Regions from separate parts of the Oleiphilus sp. HI0086 genome, predicted to be linked through region 1. Evidence: predicted binding sites of a transcription regulator. Region 1 holds the regulator's gene; the other holds the start of a gene.
The links. Region 1 encodes sigma-54, which starts transcription at its own class of promoters, with help from an activator protein. Its sites were predicted from a motif close to TGGCACNNNNNTTGCTNT; they were not measured.
Positions count from the first base shown of each region.

Region 2: a site for sigma-54 is predicted at 1,569-1,586, ahead of A3756_RS27595 (PEP-CTERM sorting domain-containing protein). Genes of this name have one in related genera too.

Region 1 is NZ_LWFZ01000918.1:4,216-8,612, forward strand. Features, by position in the region: gene lptC (LPS export ABC transporter periplasmic protein LptC) at 1-52, shown strand, start outside; gene lptA (lipopolysaccharide transport periplasmic protein LptA) at 36-644, shown strand; gene lptB (LPS export ABC transporter ATP-binding protein) at 657-1,382, shown strand; gene A3756_RS16555 (RNA polymerase factor sigma-54) at 1,693-3,237, shown strand; gene raiA (ribosome-associated translation inhibitor RaiA) at 3,340-3,648, shown strand; gene ptsN (PTS IIA-like nitrogen regulatory protein PtsN) at 3,675-4,136, shown strand; gene rapZ (RNase adapter RapZ) at 4,179-4,397, shown strand, end outside.
Region 2 is NZ_LWFZ01000593.1:3,715-8,111, reverse strand. Features, by position in the region: partial or broken gene A3756_RS07105 (NADP-dependent isocitrate dehydrogenase) at 1-470, opposite strand, end outside; gene A3756_RS07100 (hypothetical protein) at 725-1,357, opposite strand; gene A3756_RS27595 (PEP-CTERM sorting domain-containing protein) at 1,652-2,323, shown strand; gene A3756_RS07090 (hypothetical protein) at 2,393-2,992, opposite strand; gene A3756_RS07085 (MFS transporter) at 2,985-4,160, opposite strand; gene A3756_RS07080 (adenosine kinase) at 4,306-4,397, shown strand, end outside.

The DNA.
Region 1 (4,397 bases):
ACGCATTGAACTCCTTAGCAATGTCAGAGGACAGTATGCCTTCAATAAATAGCTTGCTCCGTGCCACCCTGTTAACCCTTTTGCCTGCTTTTTGTTTTGCAATCGACCCGAGCAGTAAACTTCCAATATCCATAGAGTCAGACCAGGCTAGCCTTGACGACCAGAATGGCACGTCAACCTATACCGGCAATGTCATAATCTCCCAAGGTTTATCTCGCCTAGAAGCAGATAATATTTCTGTAAAGGCGACAAATCGCAGCATTACAACCATCCAGGCCTCTGGCCAGCCAGCACACTTTGTACAACAAGTAAGCGCCGATAGCCCGAACACTCATGGCTATGGCAGCTCTATTACTTATATTGCAAAAGACAACTTGTTACGTTTTTCCGGCCAAGCTAAGTTAGTACAACAAGACAACTCCTTTTCAGGTGAAGAAATAGAGTACGACATTGTACGAAGAGCTATACGCGCCAAGGGAGATCAGACCCAAGGGTCTCGAGTTAAAATTCATTACTACCCTAATGCCGAGACCGCATCGGAAAATACTGAAGTGCCACTAATAAAAGGTTCTCCAGAAAACGAAAACAAACTGCCACTCGAACCTGCTCCAAATGCCGAGTCCGGTGCCGAGCAAAAGCAATAGACCTGAGCAACAATGAAAACTTTAAAAGCAGAAAACCTAGCCAAGGCCTATGATAAACGCCAAATAGTTAAAGATGTTTCCCTGACTATCAACAGCGGTGAAGTGATCGGGCTGCTCGGCCCTAACGGTGCTGGTAAGACCACTTGTTTCTATATGATTGTAGGCCTGGTTAAGCATGATAAAGGCAAGATATCAGTTAATGATACCGACCTATCATCCATGGCTATGCATGATAGGGCACGAAACGGTGTCGGCTACCTGCCCCAGGAAGCTTCAATATTTAGAAAGTTAAGTGTTCGAGACAATATCCTGGCGGTACTAGAGATTAGAAAAGATCTTTCTCGCAGCGAAAGGCGACAAAGAATGGAAGCCTTACTCGAAGAGTTTCACATCACTCACATCAAAGATAGTCTTGGCATGGCCTTGTCAGGCGGTGAACGTAGGCGAGTGGAAATAGCCAGAGCTTTAGCAATGGAGCCTGACTTCATTCTACTCGATGAGCCCTTCGCAGGTGTCGACCCAATATCGGTCAACGACATCAAGTCAATCGTCTCTCACCTTAAAAGTAAAAATATCGGCGTACTCATAACCGATCACAACGTTAGAGAAACGCTGGATATTTGTGAAAAAGCCTATATTGTTGGTGATGGCCATATCATTGCTTCAGGAAGTGCTGAAGACATTCTGAATAATGAAAAGGTCAAACAAGTCTACTTGGGCAATCAATTCAAATTATAAGCCAGTGGCTAGTTCATAGCATTCGATTCGAACAGCATATACAAACAATTAAGCATGACTTTCAGCTTAGAAATGAGTAGCATGCAATTTTCACGTCAACAAGACGATAACTTGATCTAAAACAATTATTTGTAGGCTGGTAACGTAAATATACTTTTATTTGTTTCACACTTTGCTATCTTCGCACTACACTTGTGTAAATGAAGTAAATATAAATACGTTTATTCACAGCGACCATTTCCGCAAAATATAATAAGCGACAATACATGATTCAAAATTTAAGTCTTAAGTTGGTGACATCCTCATGAACATGAAGGTTTCTCTCCAATTAAAGCTCGGTCAACAACTGACAATGACACCTCAATTGCAGCAAGCAATCCGCTTGCTACAATTGTCGACTCTTGACCTTCAAAACGAAATACAAGAAGCATTGGAATCTAATCCTATGCTCGAACTCCAGGACGATAACAACGAGCCTGGAAATACAAGTGATAAACAAGAAAATCAGAATGAAAGTCATCAAAATGATGGCAACGAGTACGCCTCTCAGGACAACCAACAAAGCAGTAGTACAGACACCAGTTCGAGCGAAGCACCTGCTAGCAATGAAGCCGACACGCCTAGTGAAGAGTGGTCAGATACTATACCGGAAGATCTGCCTGTTGATACGGCTTGGGATGACATATATACAAACAATGCGCCCAGTGGTCCCGCTCCCGAAGATGACAACAATGCCTTCGAACAAAGAAACGCTGCTACCGAGTCTCTTGCAGATCATCTAGATTGGCAACTTAACCTTACCCCCATGTCTGATCGCGACCGATACATTGCGATGTCATTAATCGACGCAACTGATACAGACGGCTACCTAACGAATACCGTTGAAGAGATACACGAGGGGCTGCACAACTCAGATGACGAAGACCCGGTTGAATTAGATGAAGTTGAAGCCGTCTTAAAACGCGTGCAGCACTTTGATCCACCTGGGGTATTTGCCAAAGACCTGCCCGACTGTTTGCTGCTACAGTTACGCCAGCTACCAAAAGATACGCCCTGGCTACCACAAGCAAAGCTTGTAATCAGCCACTACCTGAACTTATTAGGATCAAGAGACTACGCTCAACTAATGCGACGCAGCCGCCTTAAAGAGCATGAACTGAAAGAGGTTATCTCTCTAATTCAGTCTTTGAACCCTAAACCAGGTGAATCCATTGCTTCTTCCGAGCCTGAGTACATTGTGCCAGATGTCGTCGTAAAGAAAGAAAAAGGACGCTGGAAAGTTGAGCTCAACCCAGAGATTGCGCCAAAAATAAGGGTCAATGCAAATTATGCTTCGTTTATAAAGAGAGCTGACTCCAGTAACGACAACACCTTTATGAAGGATCAACTTCAAGAAGCAAAGTGGTTTATTAAAAGCCTACAAAGTCGTAACGAGACGCTTCTAAAAGTGGCAAGTAAGATAGTAGCTCACCAACAAGGCTTCCTTGACTATGGTGATGAAGCGATGAAGCCGCTGATTTTACATGATATTGCTGAAGCGGTAGAAATGCATGAGTCCACCATATCTCGTGTGACAACACAAAAGTACATGCATACGCCACGAGGCATATTTGAACTCAAATACTTTTTCTCAAGCCACGTCAGCACAACTACTGGCGGAGAGTGCTCGTCAACAGCGATTCGCGCAATTATTAAGAAGTTAATATCAGCAGAAAACCCTAAAAAACCTCTTAGCGATAGCAAGATTGCCGACTTGTTGAAAGAGCAAGGAATTAACGTCGCCCGCCGCACTATCGCAAAATACCGCGAAGCGATGTCGATCCCCCCATCGAACGAAAGAAAAAGATTGGTTTAATACAATATTTGATAACTTGCTGCCTGCAGCAAGTTGATTTGATAAGCGAAAAGTGAGTCAATATTCAACTCTCGCTAAAAATAACGATGATAGGAGAATACTATGCAATTAAATATCACTGGCCATCATGTAGATTTAACTGATGCACTTAAAGAATATGTGAAAACCAAATTGCAAAAGCTAGAGCGCCATATTGGCGGCATTAGCAACGTACAGGTAACCCTTTCTGTATCGAAACAAGCACATATTGCTGAATCAACGCTACATATCGCTGGTGCAGATATCCACGGCCACGCCGAGAACGACGACATGTATGCCGCTATCGACCAGCTAGTTGATAAGCTAGACCGTCAAATTCTTAAGCACAAGGAAAAGAAAGTTGACCGCGCACACGGCGCAGCAGCACGCTAGTTATTAGCGATCTTTAGAGTCGAAAAATGTCTGAAAATAAAATTACTATCGAGGCCATCTTGTCACCGGAGCTAACCCAACGCGGTTTGCCCGGTGGTAGCAAGAAAAAAGTTCTTCAACAGGCTGCACACCTGGTCTCAAAACAATTTCCTCATCTTGATGAAACTGAAATATTTGACAACCTTATTTCTCGTGAACGACTGGGAAGCACGGGAGTTGGGCAAGGAATTGCCATTCCCCACAGCAGACTGGAAAACTGCAAACAAGTTATTGGTTGTCTATTTACACTTGAAAAAAAGATACCTTTTGACTCGATAGATAACGAAGACGTTGATATTCTTTTCGTTTTACTTGTCCCCTCCGAGGCGACGAGCGAGCACCTGGATCTTTTAAGTCAAATTGCAGAGAAGTTCAACAACACTGCTTTTTGCGATAGTTTAAGGGAATCTGCTACAGGCACTGAACTTTATCAGAAAATAATTGCTTAAGACCTACAAACCTTAGAAGCTCAAAATTGCTAGGAACTTCTTATGAAGCTCGTTATTGTCAGTGGCAGATCCGGTTCCGGAAAAAGCACGGCCCTTCACGTCCTTGAAGACATGGGGTATTACTGCATTGATAATTTACCGGTTGGGCTTTTACTAAACCTTGGTAAACAATCACTACAAGGTAAAGATACAAGGTTAAGTAACGTTTCGATCAGTATCGATGCTAGAAATCTGCAGGGTGGAATAGAAGCATTCCCCCAA
Region 2 (4,397 bases), on a different contig from region 1:
GCATAGGCTTTAACGGAAGGTGGCGCGCGACGATCTGAATTACCTTCACGCAGAACAGGGTTTACCGCACTACCCAACACTTTGGCATACTTTGCTTTAATCTCTGTTTCTTGCTCGCTGCCAGCTTCGTCGGGGTACTCAGGAATATCATAACCCTGATCCTGTAGCTCTTTAATTGCTTCTTTCAACTGAGGAATTGATGCACTGATATTCGGCAATTTAATAATATTGGCTTCCGGATGTAGCGTTAATTCGCCCAACTCAGCTAACGCGTCTGGTACGCGTTGCTCTTCAGTCAGTTTCTCGGGGAAGGCTGCCAAGATACGTGCAGCTAAAGAAATGTCGCTCTCATCAACGGACACGCCAGCGGCGGAAGTGAAAGCGTTGAGTATAGGAAGTAAGGAATAGGTTGCCAGTGCTGGCGCTTCATCTGTTTTTGTGTAGATAATCTTGGATATTTCTGTTGTCATTTTTTCCCCAAACTGTACCGGTAGGATAACCAATGGAACTAATTTTACACACTGAGGACCTGACAACTCGTGATCACCAGACCCAGCGAAAATTATGCGTAAACGCTAGTGTAGCTAAAAAAGGAAGAAATTTCCCCTTCTACTTAAGTTTTATAACAAATTCAAAAGAGATAGTACTGAAATAAGATGGCATAATTATGTCAATAAAGGCGATATCCTTCATTCAAGTTTTCTGCTGAGGTTTTGGCCCTCTATTACTCGAATGCTCCATCCAGAATCATCTGACGAAAAAGCGCTGCAATTGACGTTTCTAAAGCCAGGACCTCATCACGTCGAGTAACAATTAAGGAGTAACTTTCGATTTCATTTGCCCCAGCATAAACATCAACACGCCCCTTATTAGCAAAAAACTCTCCCACCAATAGCAACTCCCCCCCGATACGTTCATAGAGCTCCAAAGCCACCAAATAACAGTGAGAGCCCGATGCTGGTAAAATACCAAAAGTCAGCACTGAAGCCGTATAAGACGCACCATCACTTGCCGCATCACCAAGCCCTTCACACGCACCGCCATCAGGGAAGGCAGATATCAACTTCGCCACATAAGTTGCTTCTTCTGGAGAAGCTTTTCTAAACCCAAACTTTGAGGCCACATTCGCGAACATTTGACCGACCTCAAGCGACGAGTGATGCAGCTCATAAAGCCCCCCACCTTCTTGAGACGCAAGAATCAACTGACTTCTATCAACATGCAAGGCAGAAGATGAAATCTTAGCATTACTCGCATTAACTAAATATTGCCTCGCGTCTGACGTCGTTGTTGAACAGGCCGATAACAGGCCCAGCAAACACATCAACAATAGTAATTTCATTTCTATCTGAGCCACAATTTAATCTCACCCTATTTATAGATGGGCTGGCATTCGCTCTCAACACCTGCCGATAAACTTCTAAATCACTGATAAACATAGTAACACGCCACCCATTTCTGAACACTTAAATAACTGTCAGCTTTTTTTACACAATAAACAAAAAAACCATAGAAAGAAAAATATCAAATAACTTATCCTACTGTTATATATATATTTTATGGATCATTGGCACAACTAATGCTTTGAACAACAGTTATAATTAACGGACTATTTTGTAGTCGTCATTTAATTACAAATAAGGAAAATTACATGAAACTTAAGCAGCTTTTAGCAGCAGCAACTTTAGCAGTTACCTCTGTATGCGCTCTTGCAACACCTCAGTACACTGGTGAAACGTCCGCAACAAACATCAACCTTGGCTCACAAGGAAACGGTTATTACCTTTGGACAACTGAAGGCAATGACTATCAATGGAATGTTCGTTGGAGAAGCCCAAATGTATCATCAAACGCCACATGGTTTGGTAGCTTCGAAGTCGTAAATGGCAGCTCTCCTACAGCTACAACCATTAGCTTTGACGGCAGTGACTACACCTCTACAAGCAACTGGGGCAATACTATCAACTGGACTGCAAAAACAAATAGCAATGGCTATGATGGGTTTACCTTTGACCTTGACAAAGACACAAAGCTTACTCGCTTTAACTTGGGTTCAAGCCTTTTTGCTGACCTGGAAGACAACACAACAGATCCAGGCACTGAAGACTTCGGCATCTTCATCGGCCAAAACTATGCAACACCAAACGTTCTAGTTGGTAGCAAGCCATATACGAAGTACAAAAATGTTGACGGCGTAATCGTAGAATCGCGCGGTGACGGCATCCACCAGTCATTCGAAGTATCAGTTGCAGAGCCAGGCACTCTAGCTCTTCTAGGTCTTGGTTTGGCTGGTCTAGGTTTCGCTCGTCGTAAGCAAGCTTAATCTAGCACTCGCAAGTAATAATAAAAAAGCCTCGCATTTGTGAGGTTTTTTTATGCCTATCAATCTTGTCTAAAACCACCCACTATTTAAGTCATCTTTACACGACCAGTATTGCTCACTATATTTTTTAGCCCGAGCCTCAACCTTCTTCGCTACCTTTTTTAGCCAAGGTTTTTTTTCATAACTAGCTCTACGATAACCACCATGCCCTTCGTGATAATTTAGGTATTGTGCGTAGGCATCCCATTTACTAACCTTGTTTATCTTGCTACTTCGATTCATATACCAACCGACAAAATCAATCGCATCATCAAAATCATCGCGATCTGCAAAGGTGCTCCCGGCGTCAGCTACATATTCTCCCCAAACAGGAGTCTTAGCCTGAGAATAACCATACGCATCGCTCGCTCGACCGATAGGAATAAATCCAAGGAAGTACTCCATCGGCGGTGCCGCATCGTATTTAAAAGATGACTCTTGATACATTATGGCCATTGGAATGTGAACAGGGACTCCCCAGCGTTCCCGTACATCGAGCGCGGCATCATGCCAGTCTGGCTTTTCTTCGAATATTTTACAAATATTTTGAGGTTGTTCAGGCGGCAAGCTGGAGCAGCCAGCCAGACTTAAACCTCCAAGCAAAAGAAAACTAAAGCGATAATTAGACAAGCTCTCCCTCCTTACTTTTACCTATTCTCCAGATAAAGATCACCAACATCTGAACCAAAATTAGCGGAATAGCGTAGATAAGCAGGCTATTCCAGCCAACACTATAAATAACTACTCCACTAGATATTGATGCCGCAGCCTGGAATACAAACACAAAAAAGTCATTAAAACCCTGTACTTTATACCTCTCGGCAGGTTGGTACACTTTAGGAAGCAAAACCGTACCTGCGACAAATAGAAAGTTCCAACCAATACCTAGCAACACCAATCCAAGCCAATAATGCATCACATTCTGACCTGAAAGCGCTATCATCAAACACACCGTATAAGCTGCCAAACCAGCCAGCATCAAGCGATATTCACCAAACTTTGAAATCAGATATCCACTCACTAAGGAAGGCAAGAACATCGCAAGAATATGGCTCTGAATAACCCATTTAGTATCTTCTAAAGAATGCCCTTCCATGACATGCATACTGACGGGCGTAGCGGTCATAACATAACTCATCACCGCATAACCTATGGTTGCCGACATCACCGCCACCCAAAATAAGGATGAATGCATGATATCAATTAAAGGACGGCCGCCGAGTTCTTCCTCACCCCCTGTCACGACAACGGGCTGAAAAAACAACATAACAACACCACTTAATAAACAAAGAATTGAAAGCAGAGTAAACGAGCCCGAAAAGGGCACTTCATGCAACGCCCTCCCCAGATGAGCCAGCTCTGGCCCTAGTATCGCCGCAATAAGCCCACCCAACAACACGAAGGATGCAGCTTTTGGTGCCAGATATGGCTCAACACTCTCCATTGCCGCAAAACGATATTGCTGAATAACGGCCAGGGCACCACCTAGCAATACAGTACTCAAACAAAACAACCAAAAACTTTCATAAGATATAGAAATCGCAGCAAAACATGATACCAAAGCGCTATATAAGGAGGCAGCCAAAAAGATCTTTTTTCTACCGAAACGCTGCATTAGACGCGAGACCGGAATCACGGCACAGGCGGTACCAATAACAATGCCCGCTACAGGCAATGTGGAAAGTTCTGGATCAGGAGCAAGCGATGCCCCGACCAAACCACCGATAAACACAACCATTGGCGCAATACACAAGCCCAGCGCACCAGATAACAATAAAACCAATACATTTCTATTCATTCCAAGCAAGGTTCTTCCTCATATATCCTTTTTCATGCTATCTACCGCGCAGGCTATTCACCAAGCGTATAAATCGTCTTTGCCATACGCAAATGACGCTGTATATAATGGACACCACCATTAGCCAACTAGCAAGGCAATTACTATGCAACAATATCACGTCTATGGTTTAGGCGCCGCCCTCGTCGATACTGAAATTGAAGTCACCGATGAATTCCTATCCCAAGCTAATATTGA